2 regions of the Stenotrophomonas sp. YJH_SMC_58 genome follow, and region 2 is predicted to be linked to the other one. Evidence: riboswitches for the same ligand, from Rfam matches in the RefSeq annotation. Region 2 holds a riboswitch; the other holds the start of a gene.
What was found. A riboswitch is a leader RNA that binds a small molecule or an ion and turns the genes downstream of it on or off. The one in region 2 is predicted to bind cobalamin.
Positions count from the first base shown of each region.

Region 1: linked by a shared signal. The riboswitch ahead of btuB (TonB-dependent vitamin B12 receptor) and the one ahead of AC5P68_RS14060 (epoxyqueuosine reductase QueH) in region 2 are both predicted to bind cobalamin.

Region 1 covers NZ_JCAFSW010000002.1:300,810-312,392, reverse strand. The annotation lists gene AC5P68_RS03855 (NAD(P)-dependent oxidoreductase) at 1-303, opposite strand, end outside; gene AC5P68_RS03850 (LysR family transcriptional regulator) at 412-1,341, shown strand; gene AC5P68_RS03845 (class I SAM-dependent methyltransferase) at 1,338-2,129, shown strand; gene gph (phosphoglycolate phosphatase) at 2,194-2,850, shown strand; gene btuB (TonB-dependent vitamin B12 receptor) at 2,950-4,791, opposite strand; cobalamin riboswitch at 4,907-5,129, opposite strand; gene AC5P68_RS03830 (histidine phosphatase family protein) at 5,273-5,851, shown strand; gene AC5P68_RS03825 (TfoX/Sxy family protein) at 5,943-6,305, opposite strand; gene AC5P68_RS03820 (GAF domain-containing protein) at 6,302-6,784, opposite strand; gene bioD (dethiobiotin synthase) at 6,853-7,536, shown strand; gene AC5P68_RS03810 (aminotransferase-like domain-containing protein) at 7,612-9,060, opposite strand; gene msrA (peptide-methionine (S)-S-oxide reductase MsrA) at 9,316-10,053, opposite strand; gene AC5P68_RS03800 (cytochrome c biogenesis protein DipZ) at 10,068-11,583, opposite strand, start outside.
Region 2 covers NZ_JCAFSW010000010.1:80,304-91,886, reverse strand. The annotation lists gene AC5P68_RS14090 (acyl-CoA dehydrogenase family protein) at 1-535, opposite strand, end outside; gene AC5P68_RS14085 (CoA-acylating methylmalonate-semialdehyde dehydrogenase) at 550-2,055, opposite strand; gene AC5P68_RS14080 (helix-turn-helix domain-containing protein) at 2,171-3,538, shown strand; gene AC5P68_RS14075 (patatin-like phospholipase family protein) at 3,856-5,748, opposite strand; gene AC5P68_RS14070 (bifunctional nicotinamide-nucleotide adenylyltransferase/Nudix hydroxylase) at 5,942-6,991, shown strand; gene AC5P68_RS14065 (nicotinate phosphoribosyltransferase) at 7,056-8,465, shown strand; cobalamin riboswitch at 8,549-8,778, shown strand; gene AC5P68_RS14060 (epoxyqueuosine reductase QueH) at 8,940-9,626, shown strand; gene pncA (bifunctional nicotinamidase/pyrazinamidase) at 9,682-10,308, shown strand; gene purU (formyltetrahydrofolate deformylase) at 10,600-11,451, opposite strand; gene AC5P68_RS14045 (LysR family transcriptional regulator) at 11,566-11,583, shown strand, end outside.

The DNA.
Region 1 (11,583 bases), on a different contig from region 2:
CAGGCGCGGTACACCGGCCTTGCGCGCGGCGGCGGCCAGCTGCGCAGCCACGTCGCCGACGCGGCCGATGTCATCGCCCGGGCGCGGGCCGTAGGCGCTGGCCAGCACGTCGTGGCCGGCGATGGCGGCGACCAGGGCATCCTGGTCATCCAGCGGGGCGATCACCGGATGGGCACCGGCCAGTTCGGCCGGAAGATCCTGCGCGCTGCGCACGATGACGGTGAGTTCGTGGCCGTTGGCCAGCGCGTGGCGGGCGATCTGGCGGCCGATGTTGCCGGTGGAACCAACGAGGGCGATCTTCATGGCAGGACTCCGTGGGGTGGTATGGGGTGGGAATGGCGCCACTCTAGGCCGCTGCAGTCGCTCGAAAAACAGCGTATAACGCGCTTGTTTGTTGCATGGATCGAGCATATGGACCGATTGACCGCCATGACCGTGTTCGTCGAGGTGGCCGAGCGCGGCAGCCTCACCGCCGCCGCCGAGGTGCTGGACATGTCACGGGCGATGGTCACCCGCTACCTGGCCGAGGTCGAGGGTTGGCTGGGCGCGCGCCTGCTGCACCGGACCACGCGCCGGGTCAGCCTGACCGGCCCCGGCGAGGCGGCGCTGGTGCGCTTCCGGCAGATGCTGGCTATCGGCGAGGAACTGCACGGTGAGCTGGCCAGCGACGATCCCGAACCGCACGGCACGTTGCGGGTGACCGCCAGCGTGTCGTTCGGGCAGAGCCACCTGGCGCGGGCGGTGGCCGCTTTTGTCGCACGCCACCCGGCGGCGCGCATCGAACTGCTGCTGGTCGACCGCATGGTGAACCTGGTGGAAGAGCGGGTGGACCTTGCCGTGCGCATCGCCCGCCAGATCGATCCCAGCCTGATCGCACGACGGCTGGCCACCTGCCGCTCGGTGCTGTGCGCGACGCCGTCGTACCTGCACGCGCGCGGTACGCCTACCGCCCCGGGACACCTGGCCGGGCACAACTGCCTGACCCATCACTACGTGGGCAAGAGCCTGTGGCAGCTGCACCGCGATGGCCGTTCGCTGTCGGTGGCGGTGGGCGGCAACATCAGCGCCAACGAAGCCTCGCTGTTGCTGGAGGCGGTGCGTGCCGGCGCCGGCATCGCGATGCTGCCGACCTACCAGGTGGCGCCGCTGCTGCGCAGTGGCGAGCTGATCGAACTGCTGCCCGAATTCAGTCTGGACGAACTCGGCATTCATGCCGTGTACGCATCACGGCGCCAGCAGCCCGCTATCATGCGGCGATTCCTGGATTTCCTGGGCGAGTGTTTCGCCAGCCCGGCCTTCCAGGATCTGGATTGGCGCCCACCGGGCAAGGAGAACACATGAACCATGGACAGGCCTTGATCGACCACAACCGTGCTGCCTGGGACCGCCAGGCCAGCGAAGTGCGCGAATGGTCGCGCCCGGTGGAAAGCTCAACGATTGCCGCCGCGCGCGATGGCCGCTGGCAGGTGCACCTGACCCCGCGCGCGCTGCCGCTGGACTGGCTGGGGGATGTGCGCGGCCGCCGCATCCTCTGCCTGGCCTCGGGCGGTGGCCAGCAGGCCCCGGTGCTGGCGGCGGCCGGGGCGGAGGTGACCGTGTTCGATCTGTCCGATGGCCAGCTCGAGCAGGATCGTCAGGTGGCGGCGCGTGATGGCCTGCAACTGCGCACGGTGCAGGGCGACATGCGCGATCTGCACGCCTTCGCCAACGACAGCTTCGATGTGGTGTTCCACCCGATCTCCAACCTGTACGTGCCCGACGTCCGGCCGGTGTGGACCGAATGCCGCCGCGTGCTGGCGCGCGATGGCATGCTGATGGCCAGCTTCTACAACCCGGTGCTGTTCGTCGGTGCACGCGATCCGCAGCTGGATGCACAGGGCCTGATCCGGCCGCAGTACGCCATTCCCTATTCGGATCTGGAAGACCTGCCACCGGCCGAGCGCGAGGCGAAACTGGCGCGGGGCGATGCGCTGACCTTCGGCCACAGCCTGACCGAACTGATCGGTGGACAGCTGGATGCCGGCTTCGTCATCGATCGCTTCATGGAAGACTGGCAGCCGCAGCCGCGCTTCCTGATCGACCGTTACCTGCCCACGTTCCTGGCCACGCGCGCGCGCCGGATCGGTTGAGGCAGGCCTGCCCAAAATACTGCGGCGTACAATGGACGGCCCCACGTCATGCAGGTGCAGTCCCTTGCCGTATCCGTATCCGCTGGTCGTGTTCGACCTCGATGGCACGCTGGTCGACAGCGCTGCCGATATTGCCGAAGCGCTGAACCGCACGCTGGAGGACATCGGCGTGGCGCGTGTGCCGGAAGCCACCGTGCTGGGCTGGATCGGTGACGGTGTGCGTCGTCTGGTCGAGCAGGCGGTGCAGGCCGCCGGCAGCGAGGTGGACCTGGCCGAGGTGATGCCGGTGTTCATGGTGCACTACCGTGAGTGCCTGCTGCGCAGCCCGCGCCTGTTCGACGGCGTGGGCGAAGCGCTGGCGCAACTGCGTGCGCGCAGCGTGCCGCTGGCGATCTGCACCAACAAGCCCGAAGCACTGGTGCCGCCGCTGCTGCAGCACCTGGGTATCGGTGATGCATTCGCGCTGGTACTGGGGGGGGATTCGCTGCCGCAGCGCAAGCCCAGTGGCGAGCCACTGCGGCACATCGCCGCGCACTTCGGGCTGCCGGTGGAGTCCTGCCTGATGGTGGGTGATTCGTTGACCGACTACCGCGCCGCCGAAGAGGCCGGCATGCCGATCGCGCTGGTGCGCTACGGCTATCCGCGCGGCCTGGACCTGGCCACCGCGCATGCGGTGGCGGTGATCGACGACCTGCGTGAACTGCCGGGGTTGTGGGGCTGAAGCAGGGGGTAGTGCCGGCCGCTGGCCGGCAACCCGGGATGCGTTGCCGAAGGTCATGATGTTGCCGGCCAGCGGCCGGCACTACCATGAACGTTGCGCTCACTTCGGCTGGTAACGCACGCTCAACTGGTACTCGCGGCCGGGCTGGTTGAACCATGCCACCGTTTCGTAGCGACGGTCGAAGACGTTGGCGGCACGTGCCAGCAGCGACCACGATGGCGTCAGTGCGTACTCGGCGCGCAGGTCCAGCGTGCCGTAGCCTCCCACCTTCACCGTGTTGGCGGCATCGTCGTAGCGCTTGCCGGCACCCTGCACGGTCAGGCCTGCGCGGAAATCGCCGAAGCGACGGTCGATGTCCAGGCGCGCGGTCTGCTGCGCGCGGCGTGGCAGCCAGTTGTCGAACTGGGTGCTGCCGCCGGTGCGGTTGCGCGGGTCGGTGTAGCTCAGCTGCGCGTTGATGTCGAAGCCGGCCAGCAGCACGCCGCCGGTCAGTTCGGCACCGCGGATGCGGGCCTTCTCCACCTGCTGCATCTTGAAGGTCGCCGCATCGTAGGTGATCAGATCATCGATGCGGGTTTCATACACATCCAGGCCCCAGTGCCAGCCCTGGCCCTGCTGCGAAACGCCCAGGTTGGCACTCTTGGATTTCTCCGGGTTCAACGTGGGCACGCCGCTCCACGGGTCGTACAGATCGCTGAAGGTCGGTGCCTTGAACGCCGTGCCATAGCTGGCGTTGAGGCGCAGGCCGTGGCCCAGCTCCATCGCCCAGCCAACGCTGCCGGTGGCGTGGTTGCCGAACTGCTGGTTGTCGTCGTTGCGTGCGCTGGCCTGCAGCTGGTGGCGGCCGAAGCGGCCCTGGTACTGCACGAACACGCCGGTGTTGCGGCGGCTGTCGACCAGGTAACCCGCGCTGCTGCCATCCAGGTTGTCTTCGCTCCAGTCCACGCCTGCGCTCAGCAGCTGGCCCTCGGCCACGCCGAAATCGCCCTGCAGGGAGGCGCTGTCGCGGTGGGTCTGTGCGCTGCCACGTGCACCGAAGTCGCCGAAGTTGTCCGACTCGTTGTCACTGCGCCCGACGTTTGCGGTGAATGCCAGGCGCTCGGACGGGGTGTAGCGCACCTTGCCGGCCAGCACCTGCTGGCGGGTTTCCGAATAGTTGTAGTAACCGTCGTAATGGTTCTTGCCGTCGGCGCGCAGGGCGCTGCCTTCCACGTTCCACTGGTCGTTGAAGGTGTAGCCACCGCGCAGGCTCTTGGACAGGTTGCGGTAACCGTCGCGGTCGGGCTCGTCGGCGAAGCAGCCGGTGAACAGCGTGGCCGAGCCGCGGCAGGCATCGATGCCGTCGGAATGCTGGTAGGCGATGTCGGCACCGAACCAGCCGCGTTCGGTACCGCCGCCAATGCCACCGCTGGCTTCACGCAGGCCGTTGCTGCCACCGCCAAGCTGGAAGTGCGGGGCGAAATCGCCCTGGTTGCGGCGGGTGAATATCTGGATCACGCCACCGATGGCGTCGGCGCCGTACAAGCTCGACTGCGGGCCGCGCACGATTTCCACGCGCTCGATCTGCGCCAGCGGCAGGTCCTGGTACATGGCCAGGCCGAGGTCGGCGCTGTTGATGCGCACGCCGTCCACCAGCACTACGGTGTGGCCGGAATTGGTACCGCGCAGGAACAGCGAGCTCTGCTTGCCGAGGCCGCCGGCATTGGCCAGGTTGATGCCGGCGCGACCGCGCAGCAGTTCCTGCAGCGAAGTGGCCTGGCTGGATTCGATCTGGGCGCGGTCGATCACCTGCGCCGGCGCGATGCTGTCCTGCAGGGCGATCGGGGTGCGGGTGGCAGTGACCAGGATCTGGTCGAGCGCGGTGGTGTCATTGGCGGCCTGGGCCAGCGCGGGCAGGGCGGCCAGCACGGCCAGGGACAGCATTCGGGACTGCAGCTTCATGGGGGACTCCAAGTGCCACGCACGCCCGCGTGGCGAAGGGGAGGAGCCGCGAAGGCAGGCGTGCGCCGATGCCGCAGCGCACGCCACGGTCATCCAGCGCCATGCCCACCGCATCGCGACCTGAGGCTTCCGGGCCGGTCTCCGGGCTCGCCGCCGGGTGGCGCGAGGCCACCGTCCAGGCGCCTTCCCATGCCTGCGGCACAGTGGCGGTGTTGCCTGGAACTGACGTGCTTACCGTTGCGGGGGCAGCGCCGGCCTGGCGTGGAATCACGCGTCACCGGCTTCCCGTTTCAACCTGCCGGCCATGGCCGCAGGTCACCTGGAAGTGCGCGCAGTCTACGGCATCGCAGGCCGTCCCGTTGCGTCGCGCCTGCGCGACTGCCTTTGCTGTGCCTTTAGAATGGTTGCTCGATCCCGTGGTGCCGTTGCCGATGTCCGCCCGTTTTCCGCTGTACCTGCGTCGCCCGTCCGGGACGCGCGCATGATCCTCGACCTGGTCCGCCATGCCGGCAATGGCCGTGATGAGTTCCTTGATGGCCGCAGCGATCCACCGCAGCTGGCCCGCCTGCCGCAGGAACTGGTCGAGGCCTATGCCGGGCAACGCTGGGAGCGGGTGATCAGTTCGCCGCGGCTGCGTTCGCTGCACACGGCAATGGCCCTGGCCACCCCGCGCGGACTGGACGTGGAATCGGACGAGGAATGGGAAGAACTGGACTTCGGCGATTGGGACGGGCGGTCGCTGTTCGACCTGCCGGAGGATGCACTGGCGGCCTTCCATGCCGACCCGCACGCGTTCCCGCCGCCCAATGGCGAGAGCTGGGGCCACTTCGAGCGGCGCATCGCGCGCGCGCTGGATCGCCTGCTCGATGATGGCGATCCGGTGCCGACGCTGGTGGTCAGCCATGGCGGCCCGCTGCGCATGGTGCTGTCGCAGGTCTGCGGCCTGCCGATGTCGCTGTGCTGGGCGCTGCGCATCGACCACGGCACGCGCCTGCGGGTATGGCTGGAGCGCGGTGAGATCGGGCTGGTGGGTGAGCTGCTGGAGCTGCAGCAGCCCTGAGCGCACTCGCCGGGCATGGCCCGGTGCTACCGATCCCGCATCACACTGGTAGTGCCGGCCGCTGGCCGGCATCCCCAGGAACGCGGAGGCCTCAATCCTCGTCCGCGCCCTCGGCCACGCTGTCCTCAGCGTCATCGTCGGCATCGAAGCGCTGCTCATGCACCGGGCCCGACGCCGGGCCGGCTGCCTTCAGCGGATGCGCAGCGATGCGTGCTTCGTAATCCTGCACCAGTGCTTCACGCTGTGGCTCGCTCAGCTCCTGCCAATGGCAGTCCAGCAACGCGCCTTCCAGCGAGTACAGCAGGTTCAGGCTGGGCTTGAAGCCGGCGCGCTTGACCTTGACGAAGGCGCCGACGGCTCCGATCGCGACCAGGTCGTCGCGGCTGCGCAGGCCGACCTGGCGCAGCCACGCCGCACTTTTCGGGCCGATGTTGCGCAGCTTCGGTGCGCTCATCCCAGCGCCTCGACGAACACGCGGGCGATGGCTTCCAGGCCAGCCTGGTCGTCGGCATCGAAGCGGCCGACCTTCGGGCTGTCGATGTCGAACACGCCGATCAGTTCATCGCCGCGCAGCAGCGGCACCACCAGTTCCGAGCGCGAGGCCGAATCGCAGGCGATGTGGCCGGGGAAGGCGTCGACGTCCTCTACGCGCTGGGTCACGCGCTGGCTGGCGGCGGCACCGCACACGCCCTTGTCCAGCGGGATGCGCACGCAGGCCGGCAGGCCCTGGAACGGGCCGACCACCAGTTCCTTGCCGTCGTACAGGTAGAAGCCCACCCAGTTCAGGTCGGGCAGGGCGTGGTAGACCAGGGCCGAGAGGTTGGCCGCGTTGGCGATGCGGTCGGACTCGGCGTAGACCAGGCCACGGGCCTGTTCCAGCAGCTGGGCGTATTGTTCCGGCTTGCTGCCGGTGAGCGAGGCATTGGCGAACATGACAGCAGTCTAGCAAGCGCGCCGGGCCGGCGATAATGCACGCTCTGTTGCCCCGTTGGAGCCCGTCGATGCCGTTGCCCGCCACGCTGCCGCCCGCCCTGTTCGTCACCGGCACCGATACCGAGATCGGCAAGACCGCGGCCAGCACCGCGCTGCTGCACACGCTGCGCCGGCGCGGCCTGCGCGCGGTGGGGATGAAGCCGGTGGCCAGCGGCAGCGAAGACCTGGGCCAGGGCCTGCGCAACGAAGACGCATTGGCGCTGCAGGCGGCCAGCTGGCCGGTACCGGACTATGCCGATCTGAACCCGTATGCGTTGCGCCTGCCACTGGCGCCGGAGCTGGCCGCTGCCGAGGATGGCGTGCAGGTGGAGCTGGCGCCGATCGTGGCAGCGTTCGAGCGGCTGCGCGCGCAGGCCGATGTCGTGGTGGTGGAGGGGGTTGGCGGTTGGCTGGCACCAGTCTCGGCCACGCTCGACCAGCTCGACCTGGTGCGCGCATTGCGGTTGCCGGTGTTGCTGGTGGTGGGCATGCGGCTGGGCTGCGTCAACCATGCGCGGCTGACCGCGCAGTCGCTGCAGGCCAGTGGCGTGGAGTGCCTGGGCTGGATCGGCAACCACATCGACCCGGCCATGCAGCGCCAGGACGAAAACTTCGCCACGCTGCAGCGGCGCCTGCCGATGCCGTGCTGGGGGCGGCTGCCACATCTGCCGGGAGCGGATGGCCAGATCCTGAGCACGCATCTGCTCGATTGACCTGGGGTAGTGCCGGCCGCTGGCCGGCAACCTCGATGTATCCACCTGCGTGCAGTTGCCGGCCAGCGGCCGGCACTACCGTGCTGCGGCCGCCAGCTCCCGCGCGATCGCACCCAACCGCTCCACCGCGCCGATGAAGCGTGCATCCAGCGTCTGGCAGCACGACAGCCGCAGGCAATGGCGATACCGCGCGCCGCGTGAATACACCTGGCCGGGCATGAACACGATGTCCTCCTGCAGTGCACGCTCGAACAGCTCGCGCGTGTCCACGCCCGGCAGTTCCAGCCACAGCAGGAAGCCACCCTGCGGTTCGGTGGCGCGGGTGCCGGCCGGGAAGTGTTCGGCCACCAGCTGGCGCAGCCGTCCGACCTGTTCGCGGTACAGGCGGCGCATGCGATGCAGGTGATGCTCGTAGCTGCCCGCTTCCAGATAGGCCGCCACCGCGTCGCCCAGCAGCTGCGGCTCGCCGCCGGTGGACTGGAATTTCAGCAGCGCGATGCGCTCGGCGAAGCGGCCGCCATCGAGCCAGCCGATGCGGTAATCCGGCGCCAGCGTCTTGGAAAAGCCGCCGACCACCATCACCCAGCCATCGCGATCGAAGGCCTTCAGGAGTGGTGCCGGCGGTTCGCAGAACTGCAGTTCGGCATACACCGCATCTTCGATCAGCGGCAGCTGGCGTGCGTTGACCAGTTCGGCCAGGCGTTGCTTGGCGGCGGTCGGCATGGTGCAGCCGAGCGGGTTATGCACGGTCGGCATCACCACCAGTGCGGCCAGCGGCGTGTGCTCCAGCAGCGCGTCCAGCGCATCCACATCCAGGCCGAGCTGCGGATGGGTGGGCAGTTCGATGGCCTGCAGGCCGAGGTTGGCCAGCAACGGGTAGAGGTTGAAGTAGGACGGCGCCTCGATGCCGACCGCATCACCGGGCTGGGTGACCGCGCGTAGCGCCAGCTGCAGCCCTTCCATCGCACCGTGGGTCAGCAGCAGGCGTTCGCTGTGGGTATGCAGGCCCATGCGCGGGCCGCGGCGCACGATCTGCGCCAGCAGCCGTGGCGAGCCGTTGGGGCGTGCATAGGTCTCCACGGTCTGCTGGCCATGGCGCAGTACCTGCGCCGTGTGCTTGGCCAGCTGCGCGCCGGGGTAGAACTGGCGACCGCGCGGGCCGGCAAAGGCCAGGTCGATCACGCCGGGGCGGCGCTGTGCTTCCAGCACGCGGGCCATCAGTACCTGCTGCAGCGGCGCGGTGGGCGCAGACGGTGTGTCGCGCAGCGAACGTTCCGGCACCGACAGCCGCGGCGCGACCTCAAAGCCGGCCTTGGGCCGCGGAATGACCAGACCAGCGTCTTCCAGCTGGCGGTAGGCGGCGATCACCGTGTTCAGGCTGAGCCGGCGCTGCAGGGCCATCTGCCGCAGCGAGGGCAGGCGGCTGCCTACCGGAAGGCGTCCGCCGTGGATGGCCTCGGCCAGTTCGTCGGACAGCCGTTGGTAGCGGGGGGGGATCATTGCGCTCTGATCATCTGTATCCATCGAGTTTCCCGCCATCTGGTGCTGTACCCATGATGACGGCGAGCCTAGCATGTCGTTGTCGGCCGGGCCTGATCGGGGCACGGCCGGTACTTTCCAAGCGCACGGCTGGATGGCCGTGCGTCTTTTTTTGGTAGTGCCGGCCGCTGGCCGGCAATCCCTGGAACCGCAAGAGCCGGCCAGCGGCCGGCACTACCCGGGGCGTTACCGCATCGGCAGGAGCCGCACCGAGCGCCAGCCGGCCCCACGGAAATGCCGTCAGCGCATCGGCACCAGCGCTGCATCGCGCCGGTACAACGCCGGGAACTGCCTGCCCAGCGCGGCCAGCTTTGGCGCGTCGTAGTAGCGGATGTAGGCGGCCTGCGGGTAGTTGGTCATGTAGTTCTGGTGGTAGCTCTCGGCCGGGTAGAAGCGCTGGCCGCTGACCAGCTGGGTGACGATCGGTGCGCGGTAGCTGCCGGCCTGGCCGAGCTGGGCGATGTAGGCGCGGCTGGCTGCCTGCTGGCGGGCGTCATCAGTGAAGATCGCCGACCGGTACTGGCTGCCGTGGTCGGGCCCCTGGCGGTTGAGCTGGGTCGGGTCGTGCACCACCGAGAAGAACACCTGCATCAACTGCGCATAGCTGACCTGGCGTGGGTCGTAGTCGACCTTCACCGCTTCGGCATGACCGGTCTGACCGCTGCTGACCCGTTCATAGCGGGCATTGGCAGCGCTGCCACCGATGTAGCCGGACACCGCATTACTCACGCCTTTGACATGCTGGAACACGCCCTGCACGCCCCAGAAGCAACCGCCGGCAAACACCACGCTGGCGTGGGTGGCGTCATCGCGGAACGCAGCGTCGCCCGTGGGTACAGGGAGTGCCTGGGTCTGCGCGCTGGCTTCGACCGGTGCCGCGATGGCGCCATGGTCAACGAGCAGCACGCCGGCGATGAGTGCCGTGGCCACCAGTCCGGCAACGCCAGCGGCAATGCCCTGTTCAAAGGAGAATTTCATCGTGTCCTCCCGGTTCAACCGAAGGTGAAGGCATAGGCCTGCACGCCCGCATCGAGGAATTCGATCTCGAAGCGGTGCGGCCTGACCGTGCCGCGTTGGCGCACCAGCTGGTAGAGGCGGTGCTCGTCGACCACGCCGCTGCCATCGGCGCCGACATCAGTGCCGGCATCGGTGGCGGGCAATGGTTTGCCATCCAGCAGGACGCGGAAGCGCACCGGCTTTCCTTCCTGGCCCGGTGCCAGCACCAGGTGCAGGTCGCGCGCATGGAACTGGAAGGCGATGCGGCCACCGGCCTGCTGCAGCTGCGCAGCCTCGTCGGTAACGGTCCAGCGTCCGGACAGGCCCCACTGGTTCAACGCCAGGCTGGCCGGCAACGTGTAGTCGAACGCGGTGTCGCTGCGCTGCCCACCGGGCGAGGCGAACTGCTCGGCACGGGCGTGGCCCAGATAGGTTTCCGGCGAGCGCAGATTGCCCATGTCGGCCTGCGCAGCCACGCCCTTCAGATCGGCGGCGGCCGGATCGGCCGGCGGTGGCAGGTTCGTCTGGCCGGCCTCGGTCAGCAAGCGACGGATCACCTGTTCCGAGCGCGCATAGTTGCCCTCGCCGAACTGGTGGCCGCGGATGTTGCCCTGCGCATCGACGAAGTACTGCGCCGGCCAGTAGCGGTTGTTGAACGCGCGCCAGATCGTGTACTGGTTGTCCAGCGCCACCGGGTACTCAACCTTCAGCTGCTGCACCGCCTTCATGACGTTGCGCGGGTCACGCTCGAAGGCGAACTCCGGCGTGTGCACGCCGACCACTACCAGGCCGTGGTCGCGGTAGCGGCGTTCCCATTCGTGCACGAACGGCATCGCGCGCAGGCAGTTGATGCACGAGTACGTCCAGAAATCGACCAGTACCACCTTGCCGCGCAACTGCTGGGCCGTCAGCGGTGGGCTGTTGAGCCAGCCGGTGGCGCCGTCCAGCGCGGGCAGGGTGCCTTCCACTGGCAGCGGTGCATTGGCAGCGGCGTTGGCACCGGCCATCATCATCATCGGCGGAGCCGCCGGCTGCGCGCCGGGTACCGCATCCAGCAGGCCCTGCTCGATACGCGCGGTGCTGACCGTAGAAAGACGGGTCAGCAGGCCGGTATCCCAGCCCAGGCCGATCGCCACCACCGCCAGCAGTGCGGCCACGCCCAGTACCTTGCGCAGCACATCGCCGAGGCCGAGCCGCGCCTGCAGCGCGCGGAACACGCGGCCACCTACCCATACCGCCAGCGCCAGTGCGGTAATCGCGCCCAGTGCGTAGGCCAGCAGCAGCGTGCTGGTGCCGGCGCTGGCCCCGTGCAGCGCGGCACCGGTCAGCACCAGGCCGAGGATCGGCCCGGCGCAGGGTGCCCACAGCAGGCCGGTGGCGATGCCGATCAGCAGCGAGGTCCACGCACCGCCACGCCCCGCTGCGTCGGCCGCATCGGCACGCGCGCTCAAGCGGGCACCCACGCGCTGGAACGGCGCCAGCAGATGGTCGGCCAGTCTTGGCCAGAGCAAT
Region 2 (11,583 bases):
CGGGGCCACCGGTGCGCGCCATCACCACCAGCAGCTCGGTGGCACCGGCGCCGGAAATGAAGGCCTTGGAGCCGTTCAGCACATAGAAGTCGCCATCGCGCACGGCGGTGGTCTTCAGCGACGCCGCATCGGAACCCGCACCCGGTTCGGTCAGGCAGTACGAGGCCAGCTTGCTGCCCGAGGACAGATCGGCGCCCCACGCATCGCGCAGGGCCGGCTGGCCCCACTTGGACACCATCCACGAGGCCATGTTGTGGATGCTGATGTACGCCGCGGTCGACGGATCGACGTTGGCGAGCTCCTCGATGACGACGGCGGCGTCCAGTCGGCTCAGGCCGCTGCCGCCCACTTCCGGGTCCATGTACAGGCCGCAGAAGCCCAGTTCACCGGCCTTGGCGATCGCCTCGCGCGGAAAGATGCCCTCCGCATCCCATCGCGCAGCGTGCGGCGCCAGTTCGGCCTGTGCGAAGTCGCGCGCCGCCTCGCGGTACGCCTGCTGCGCTTCTTCCAGTTCCGTCGTCATCGAGTGGCTCATGGCTGCTCCTGCCGTTACTTCAGGCTGATCGTGGTGTTGACGCCGTGGCTCAGCGTCTCGTCATCGAACCAGCGCGCGGTGACCGTCTTGGTCTGGGTGTAGAACAGCACCACCTGCTTGCCGTACGGGCCGAGGTCACCCAGCTTGGAGGCGCGCGAACCGGTGAACGAGAACAGCGGCACCGGCACCGGGATCGGCACGTTGATGCCGACCTGGCCGACGTCGATGTCTTCCTGGAACTTGCGCGCGGCCGCGCCGGACTGGGTGAACAGTGCGGTGCCGTTGCCGTTCGGGTTGCTGTTGACCATCGCGATGGCGTCTTCCAACGTTTCCGCTTCGAGGATGACCAATACCGGCCCGAAGATTTCTTCCTGGTAGATGCGCATGTCGGTGGTGACACCGGCAAAGATGGTCGGGCCGACGAAGTTGCCCTTCTCGAAACCATCGACCTGCGGCTTGCGGCCGTCGAGTACCAGCTTGGCGCCCTGCTCCACGCCCGAGGCGATCAGGCCTTCCACGCGCTCACGGGCGCTGCAGGAAATGACCGGGCCGACGTCGGTGCCGGACACGGTGCCGGCGCTGACCTTCAACGTCTTGGCCTTTTCGACCAGGTCCTGCACCCAGTTGCGCGCCTCACCGACCAGCACCAGGGTGGAGGCGGCCATGCAGCGCTGGCCCGCGGCACCGAAGGCGGCACCGACCATCGCGTTGAGGGTCTGTTCCTTGTTGGCGTCCGGCAGCACCACGGCGTGGTTCTTGGCGCCCATCATGCACTGCACGCGCTTGCCGGCCAGCGAGGCGCGGTTGTAGACGTGGGTACCGACGCGGGTGGAGCCGACGAACGACACGGCCTTGATGTCCGGGTGGTCGCAGATCGCGTTGACCACTTCCTCGCCGCCGTGGACGACGTTCAGCACGCCCTTCGGAATGCCGGCTTCCAAGGCAAGCTCGACCAGGCGCATGGTGACCATCGGGTCCTGCTCGGACGGCTTGAGGATGAAGGTGTTGCCCGTTGCAATCGCCATCGGGAACATCCACAGCGGGATCATCGCCGGGAAGTTGAACGGGGTGATGCCAGCGCACACGCCCAGCGGCTGCATGATCGTGTAGGTGTCCACGCCATTGGCCACGTTGTTGGCCAGCTCGCCCAGCTGCAGGTTGCCGATGGCGGCGGCGTGCTCGACCACTTCCAGGCCACGGAACACATCGCCTTCGGCGTCTGGCAGGGTCTTGCCCTGTTCGGCGGTGAGGATGTGGGCCAGCTCGCTCATGTTCTCGCGGATCAGCTGCTGGTACTTCAGGAAGATGCGCGCGCGGGTACCGATCGGGGTCTTGCGCCAGGTCTTGAAGGCTTCCTTGGCAGCGGCGACGGCGGCGTCCACTTCGCCGGTGGTGGCGAACGGCACTTTGGCCAGCACGTCCTGGGTGGCCGGATTGATCACGTCCTGCCAGTGGGAGGTGGCCGATTCAACGAACTGGCCATCGATCAGCATGCGGATACGGGGCGCTGCAACAGTCATGACGACAATCCCACGGGGTGCGAAAGATGCTTGGCATTATTCACATCACCCGTCTCGATTTCCGGGCTGAATCCGCTTAATCTGGCCAACACGCCAGACGATTCATGTTAATTCTGTGAATTATTCAGCCACCCAGCGGCAGCTTGGCCTGCGCTTGCTACGGCTGCGCGAGCAACGCGGCTACAGCCAGGTGGACCTGGCCCGCGCCTTGGGCCTGTCGGCCAGTTACCTGAACCAGATCGAGCGCAACAAACGCCCACTCACCCCGGCCGTGCAGAAGAAGCTGGGCGAGGTATTGGGCGATGTTTCCTCACTGTTCGACGAAGATGAGCCCGCTGCCCTGCAGGAAGCCCTGGGCGAGACCCTGCGCGACCTCGGCTTGGCCGAAGTCAGCGCGACCGAGCTGCGCGCCCTGGCCGGCAACCTGCCGCAGGTCAGCCGCGCACTGCTGGACCTGCACCGCCGCCACCTGGCGCTGCGCGAGCATGCCGCCGCGCTGGAGTTCCAGCTGGGCGAGCCCGGTGCCGGCAGCACCCTGCCCGCCGGTGACCAGGTGCGCGAGTTCTTCAACCGCATGCACAACCACATCCCCGAACTGGACGAGCTGGCCGAGCAGCTGTTCGCCGAATGGGGGCTGTCGCCCGGGCATGTGGCACCGCGGCTGCGCCAGCTGCTGGCCGACCGCCATGGCGTGCTGGTGGAAGTGGCCGCACTGCAGGCCGGGCGCGAGAAACGGCAATACGATGCCGATGCGCGGCGGCTGTGGCTGCCCGATTACCTGGAGCCCGGCCAGCAGGCGTTCCAGATGGCGGCCGAGCTGGCCCTTCACGGCTACCTGCCGCAGATCGATGCGGTAGTGGCGCGCGCTGGCTTCAGCGATGAGGCACGCATCGCGCAGGCGCGGATTGGCTTGTCGAATTACTTCGCCGGTGCGTTGGTGATGCCGTACATGCGTTTCCTGCGTGCGGCCGAGACCAGCAGTTACGACATCGAGCTGCTGGCGCACCAGTTCGGCGTGGGCTTCGAAGCGGTCTGCCATCGGCTGAGCACGCTGGCACGGCGCAGTGCGCCCGGGCTGCCGTTCTTCTTCATCCGCGTGGACCGTGCCGGCAACGTGTCCAAACGCCATTCGGCCACCGATTTCCACTTCTCGCAGGTGGGAGGGTCGTGCCCGCTGTGGATCGTCTACGAGGCGTTCAACCAGCCCGGGCGCATCCTCACCCAGACCGCGCGCATGCCCGATGGCCGCCGTCATTTCTGGCTGGCGCGGCAGGTCAGCAGCGGGCCGGTGGGCCATGGCCAGCCACGCAAGACGTTCGCGGTGGCGTTGGGCTGCGACCTGCAGCATGCCGAACGCCTGGTGTATTCGCTGGGGCTGGATGTACAGAGCCCGGGGAACTCGGTGTCGATCGGGCCGGGTTGCCGGGTGTGCCCGCGCGAGGACTGCATGCAGCGCGCGTTCGCGCAGTTGCCGGGGCGGTAGGGGGTTCTGCAGGGCTGCGCCCTGCACCTGCGGTAGTGCCGGCCGCTGGCCGGCAACCTCAAAAGCAACAGCGGGCTTTCCGTGGGATGGCGGGGTGGTGTCGGATTGCGGGGACGCCGTGAACCCGTCCCTGAAGTGACCCCCGGCATCCATGCCGCGGACACCCCGCAATCCGACACCAGCCCGCCTTCGACAGTTTCCTCCTGCTGCTGGAACCTGATGCTGATGCTGATGCTGATGGTGGGTGCCGACCGTTGGTCGGCACGCTCTGGCCCTGCGCGAAATGCATCCACGCATGGCGTGGATCTACTACCGGCTCAGTAGATCGGGGTCACCTTCATCTGCGGCAGCGGGCGTGGTGCACCGTCAGTGAGGTCGGGGCCGAGGTCCTCCCAGCTGCGGCCCTGCTCGACCATCAACCCCCACAGCTGCTGCGAGGCCAGCCGCTTGTCTTCCGAGCCCAGCTTGTACGACGGTGGCGTCGGCTGGCCACTGGCAACCATCGCGTACGCCGCGCGGTAGGCCAGTACCTGCTGCGCCGGATCATCGGTGCGTGCCACTTCCACCGTGTAGCGCTGGTAGGCCGAGGCCAGGTTGCGCCAGCGGATCCAGTAGTGGTTCTCGAACGAGAACGAACAGAAGCGCGCACCGGCCAGGCTGCCCTTGTCGGCGATGCGGGTCAGCACCTCCTGCGGCATGTCCAGGTTCATGCCGCCTTCGTCGCCCTGCAGGCTGACGTGCACGATGCGGTCGCGGTAGCCCGGCGCGCGCGCCTGCAGCAGATCGCGCCAGTTCTGCATGGTCGCCACCACCGCGAACAGGAAGCGGCCCAGCTCGGCGGCCGCCAGCGGTGTGGCGATCGACTGGTAGGTGCGCTGCCAGCCGTGTCGGTTCTCGGTGGGCAGGAACACCGCGTGCTCCAGCGACTGGCGGCCACTGCTGCCGTGGTTCACCTCTTCAGCGTGCTGCGGGTAGACCAGATTGATGGCGAAGGTCGGCCAGCGCGGCAACGCGGCATCGAACAGATGGATCGGGAAATTGCTGCTGATGCCACCATCGGAGAACCAGCAGATGCGGAAGGCGGTGATCACCGGGCCGCAAGCCTGCCCGGCGCTGGTCAGCCCTTCCATGCTGTCGGCCACGTTGTGCTCGGGGTCGGCCGCCGGCGCGGTCGGCTCGCAGCGTCGTTCGCGGCGTGAGGGTTCATGCAGCGGCACCGCGCTGATCAGCAGCGGGAAGCTCAGGCTCATGCGCGTGGCCACCAGTACCGGCAGCTTCGGGCCCGGCGGCAGGTGGTAGTACTGCCGCCCTTCCACCTCCAGCGGCGGGCCGGCCTGCGTCACCAGCCACTGCACCACGCTGGCCGGGAACAGCTGCTCGAATTCCTCGCGCAGGAACCAGAACTGTGCGCCGCCCAGCGGCAGCGTGCGCGGCTCGTTGTGCGACACGCAGGTGGTGATCATCTGCAGGCTGATCGCATGCGGGCTGTCCGGCTCGCCGGCATAGCGCGGCGCATCGTGCAGGTCGGCGAAGGTGAGCGGTGCATCCAGCGGCTTGCCGGACAACTGCTGCAGGCATTCGTGCAGCCACTCGGTCAGTGCCGGCGTGCGTGCATCGCGGCCGAGGCCGCTGCACAGGCCCAGCAGATTGCGTCGCGCCACGCGTGCCACACGAAGCGCGGCACCGGCCACACCCGCACCGTACGCGCACAGCAGAGACGGCAGCAGCGTGGCCGCCACCCCGCTCCAACCACCGCCCCACCAGCCCAGGCCGAGCAGCAGCGCCAGCGACACCAGCACTTCCAGCGGCGCGATCTCGAACACGGCAACGGCCAGGCACAGCAGCTTGTGCGGCAGGCTGGCATTGCCGGTCAGCACCACCAGCAGGCGATAGGCCGCGCGTGCGCCGCGTGCGGGCTGGAACAGGCTGTAGATGAAGCCGCGCCGCGACAGCTGCGCCGACACCGCCGACAACCCGCCATAGCCTGCATCGCCGGGCAGGTGCTCGCCGGCCTGCTGGCGACGATCACCGCAGGCCGCCGCAGCCGCCACGGCGGCGGCGATGGCGCCGGCCGAAGTGCCGCCGATGCTCTTGAAGCGATACTCGCGCGCCAGCGCCAGTACCGCATTGGGGTACACGATGCCGCTGGTGATGCCGCCTTTCATGACCAGATCGCAGTACTTGTCCGCCACTGTCTTGCCCCCGAGCATGCCGTCCGCCGCGTGGGTGCCAGTATGGCGCAGGGGCTTCTCAGGGCCTGAGAACAACGGCGCAGTCCGCGCACGCAATGCGCCGTTCAGCAGAAAGCACGGCTGCAGGCTTGACCCGCCCCGCCATCGGCGTAGCATCTGCAGCAAGCCAAGGGACAGACCCGCGGCTGCCACAACGACATGAGGGATTCTCATGGAATTCGACTATCTCGTCTTCATCGGGCGATTCGAGCCCTTCCACAACGGCCACGCCGCCGTTGCCCGCCTGGCCCTGAGCCGGGCCCGCAAGCTGATCTTCCTGGTCGGCTCTGCCGATACCCCCCGCAGCCTGCGCAATCCCTGGACCGTGGCCGAACGCGCCGTGATGATCCAGGCCGCCCTCGATGGCCACACCGACCGTCTGCTGATCCGCCCGCTGCGTGACCACCTGTACAACGAAGCGCAGTGGATCGCCAACGTGCAGCGCCAGGTGGCTGAAGCCCTGCGCAACGACGGCGCCGCCGCCGATGCGAAGGTGGGCCTGATCGGCATGGACAAGGACGCGTCCAGCTACTACCTGCGCGAGTTCCCGCAGTGGCCGCTGGTGGACGTGCAGCATACCGCCACCCTGTCGGCCACCGAGCTGCGGCGCTACCTGTTCGAAGCCGGCGACGTCGACTTCCACGGCGCGCTGCTGATGCTGCGTGGCAATGTGCCGGCGCCGGTGTACGACATGCTCGAAGCGTTCCGCAAAAGCGCGCCTGCGTATGGCCAACTGGTGGCCGAGTACCGCTTCATCGAACAGTACAAGGCCGCCTGGAAGGATGCGCCCTACGCGCCCACCTTCGTCACCACCGATGCGGTGGTGGTGCATTCAGGACACGTGCTGCTGGTGCGTCGCCGCTCGGAACCCGGCAAGGGGCTGTGGGCGCTGCCCGGCGGCTTCGTCGGCCAGGAACAGAGCCTGCTCGACAGCTGCCTGCGCGAACTGCGCGAGGAAACCCGGCTGAAGATTCCACTGCCGGTGCTGAAGGGTTCGCTGAAGGGCCAGCAGGTCTTCGACCACCCCGACCGCAGCCAGCGCGGCCGCACCATCACCCACGGCTTCCACTTCGAGTTTCCGGCCGGTGACCTGCCGCCGGTGCGCGGCGGCGATGACGCCGACAAGGCGCGCTGGATACCGGTGAGTGAAGCCCTGGACATGGGCCCGCAGCTGTTCGAAGACCACCTGCACATCCTGGAGTATTTCCTCGGCCGCGGCTGACAGGCCCGGCCTCCCCACTGGCGGACAGACCGCTGGTGTCACTCGACGCGAAGGAGCTTCCGTCATGCACTACCTCGATAATCTTCTCCTCAACACCGACAGCTACAAGGCCAGCCATTGGCTGCAGTACCCGCCGGGTACCGATGCCACGTTCTTCTACGTCGAATCACGTGGCGGCCTGCACGATCGCACGGTGTTCTTCGGCCTGCAGGCGATCCTCAAGGACGCGCTGGCACGACCGGTCACCCACGCCGACATCGACGACGCTGCTGCGGTATTCGCCGCCCATGGCCAACCGTTCAACGAGGCCGGCTGGCGCGATATCGTCGACCGGCTTGGCGGCCACCTGCCGGTGCGCATCTGCGCCGTTCCCGAGGGCAGCGTGGTGCCCACCCACCAGGCACTGATGACCATCGAGTCGACCGATCCGGCTGCGTTCTGGGTGCCGTCGTATCTGGAAACGCTGCTGCTGCGCGTGTGGTATCCGGTCACCGTGGCCACCATCAGCTGGCACGCACGGCAGACCATCGCCGCGTTCCTGCAGCAGACCAGCGACGACCCGCAGGGGCAGCTGCCGTTCAAGCTGCACGACTTCGGCGCGCGCGGTGTATCGAGCCTGGAATCGGCCGCGTTGGGCGGTGCCGCGCACCTGGTCAACTTCCTCGGCACCGATACCGTGTCGGCGCTGTGCCTGGCACGCGCGCACTACCACGCGCCGATGGCCGGCTATTCGATTCCGGCCGCCGAGCACAGCACCATCACCAGTTGGGGCCGCGAACGCGAGGTGGACGCCTATCGCAACATGCTGCGCCAGTTCGGCAAGCCCGGTTCGATCGTGGCGGTGGTGTCGGACAGCTATGACATCTACCGCGCGATCAGCGAACACTGGGGCACCACCCTGCGCGATGACGTGATCGCGTCGGGCGCCACCCTGGTCATCCGTCCCGACTCGGGTGACCCGGTGGAGGTGGTGGCCGAAAGCCTGCGCCGGCTGGATGAAGCCTTCGGCCACAGCCTCAACGGCAAGGGCTATCGCGTGCTCAACCACGTGCGGGTGATCCAGGGCGATGGCATCAATCCGGACACCATCCGCGCGATCCTGCAGCGCATCACCGACGACGGCTACGCCGTCGACAACGTGGCCTTCGGCATGGGCGGTGCACTGCTGCAGCGGCTGGACCGCGATACGCAGAAGTTCGCGCTGAAGTGCTCGGCCGCACGGGTCGAGGGTGAGTGGATCGACGTCTACAAGGATCCGGTCACCGACGCCGGCAAGGCCAGCAAGCGTGGCCGCATGCGCCTGCTGCGCCGCCTGGACGATGGCAGCCTGCATACGGTGCCACTGCCGGCCAATGGCGACGACACCCTGCCGGACGGCTTCGAGGACGCAATGGTGACCGTGTGGGAGAACGGCCGCCTGCTGCACGACCAGCGGCTGGACGACATCCGCACGCGGGCGGCCGTGGGGCATTGAAGGTGCATCCCGACCGGGGTTGGATCCCGTTGCAGCGCAGCGGGCTCTGCCCCCTGCGCTCTTGACCGGCGCCACCAACAGGTCCACCTTGCACACGCCGAAGGTATCCCTCCCATCGCTGCGGCGCGGGGAGGGATTTAAACGGGAATCCGGTGAAGGCGCCTCGCGCGTCCATTCCGGAGCTGCCCCGCAGCGGTGAATGGAAACGAATCCTGCCAACAGCACTGGGCTCGCGCCTGGGAAGCGGCAGGTAGTAGGTGGGCTGCGGCCCGAGTCCATCAGCCCGAATACCGGCCCCGGCCGGGGGACACGACCGTCCCCTGACTCGACCTGGAATCTCCGCGGGGAGGTTGCCGGGGCCGTCGTCGTCCTGCGCGTGCAGGCGATGTGGCCGCGCGCGTCCTGTTCACGGTATCCGGCCAGACCCGTTCACCCACGCGCTGATGCATGGGCCACCGCCGTTGCCGGCGGTCCATGCGGTACCTGACGATGACCGAGCTCCAACGCCCCACCCTGACCCTGCCCGCCGACGGCAAGCGCCTGCTGCTGCATTCGTGCTGCGCGCCCTGTTCCGGCGAAGTGATGGAGGCGATCACCGCCTCCGGGATCGACTACGCGATCTTCTTCTACAACCCCAACATCCACCCGGTGAAGGAGTACGAGCTGCGCAAGCAGGAGAACATCCGCTTCGCCGAGCAGCACGGCATTCCTTTCATCGACTGCGACTACGACACCGACAACTGGTTCAGCCGTGCACGCGGCATGGAAAACGAGCCTGAACGCGGCATCCGCTGCACGATGTGCTTCGACATGCGCTTCGAGCGCACTGCGCTGTACGCGCACGAGCACGGCTACGACACCATCAGTTCTTCGCTGGGCATCTCGCGCTGGAAGAACATGGCGCAGATCAACGACTGCGGCATCCGCGCCGCCTCGCGCTATGAAGGCCTGCAGTACTGGGACTACAACTGGCGCAAGGGCGGCGGTGCCAGCCGCATGATCGAGATCAGCAAGCGCGAGCAGTTCTACCAGCAGGAATACTGCGGCTGCGTGTACTCGCTGCGCGATGCCAACCGCCATCGCCGCGAGAATGGCCGCGAGCGGATCAAGATCGGCCTGTTGTACTACGGGCAGGACGCTGGGACGCCGCAGGACGATTGACGTGCAGGCATGGGGCGGCCACGCTGGTCGCCCCTTCTGTTGTACCGGAACTGCCATGACCGCCCTGCCCGCCGATGTCGCCCTGCTGGTGATCGACCTGCAGCCGGACTTCATGCCCGGTGGCGCCCTGGCCTGCGACCAGGGCGATGCGCTGGTGGCACCCATTGCCGATCTGCTGGCGCAGCGCCGCTACCGCACCGTGGTGGCAACACAGGACTGGCACCCGGCCGACCATGCCTCGTTCGCCAGCCAGCACCCCGGCCAACGCCCGTTCGAGACCATCCTGCTGCACGCGCAGCCGCAGACCCTGTGGCCGGACCACTGCGTGCAGGGCAGCGCCGGTGCCGCCCTGCACCCGGGCGTGGACTGGACCGTGGCCGACCTGATCCTGCGCAAGGGCACGCGCCAACAGGTGGATTCGTACAGCGCCTTCCGCGAGAACCACGGCCCCGAGGGCGAGCGCCCGGCCACCGGCCTGGCCGGCTGGCTGCATGAACGCCGCATCCGCGAAGTGCACGTATGCGGCCTGGCCCGTGACTACTGCGTGCTGTGGAGCGCGCAGGACGCGGTGAAGTCCGGCTTCCGGGTGAAGTTCCTGTGGGAGCTGACCAAGCCGGTGACCGAAGCCAACGACGTGATGGTGCGCGAGGCGCTGGGCAAGGCGGGGATCGCGATCGTCTGAGGCGTGACCGCCGGGCATGGCCCGGCGCGGCGCTACCGCGCACGTCGCTATGCCGCTTGCGCGCTCCTGCCCACAACAACACAATCGATTCATCCAGCCCCCTAACTACGCCCCCCTATAGATCGCGGGACGGCCGAACCGGGGGCTTTTCATTGGATGAAATCAAGATTCGGTAGTGCCGGCCGCTGGCCGGCAACCTCGGGACCTCTGCAGTTGCCGGCCAGCGGCCGGCACTACCGGATAGCACCCGTGGTAGCGCCGGGCCATGCCCGGCGGACGCGGGATGGGCGATTACCGGAATACCACCGTGCGATGCCCGTTGAGCAGGATGCGGTGCTCCACATGGCGGCGAACCGCGCGTGCCAGCACCAGCGATTCGGTATCGCTGCCCAGCCGCACCAGTTCACGCGGTGCCATCGCGTGGTCCACGCGGGCCACGTCCTGTTCGATGATCGGGCCTTCGTCCAGGTCCTCGGTGACATAGTGCGCGGTGGCGCCGATGATCTTGACCCCACGCGCGTGTGCCTGGTGGTACGGCTGCGCGCCCTTGAAGCTGGGCAGGAAGCTGTGGTGGATGTTGATGGCACGGCCGGCCAGCGCGCGGCACAGCGTGGGTGACAGGATCTGCATGTAGCGCGCCAGCACCACCAGGTCGATGCGTTCGCGCTCGACGAGGTCGATGATCTGCTGCTCCTGCACCGCGCGTGTATCGGCGGTCACCGGCAGGTGGTGGAACGGCACCTGGTAGGACGCCGCCAGCGGCGCGAAGTCGGCGTGGTTGGACGCCACTGCTGCGATGTCCACCTTCAGCTGGCCGCTGTGGGCGCGGAACAGCAGGTCGTTGAGGCAATGCCCCTGTTTGCTGACCAGCACCAGCAGCCGCGCGCGGCGTCGGCCATCGTGCAGCTGCCAGTCCATGCCGAAGCCTTCGGCAAGCGTGGCCATGGCGGCGTGCACGGTCTCCAGCGGCAGGCCGGCATCGCGGTCGAAGTGCACGCGCAGGAAGAAGCGGCCACTCTCCTCATCGCCGAACTGCTGGGCGTCGAGGATGTTGCAGCCGTGGTCGAACAGCAGGCCGGACACGCGGTAGACGATGCCGGTGCGGTCGGGGCATGACAGGGTAAGAATGGAATCGGGGCGCATCGCCACAGTGTAGGGCAGCGCCCTGCCCAGCGGCCGGATGATCACGGGTGCAACCGACCTGCTTGGTTCAGTACCAAGCGATACTTGGACCTTCCCGTGGCAAGCTGGTCGGTCATGAACCTGTTGCAACTG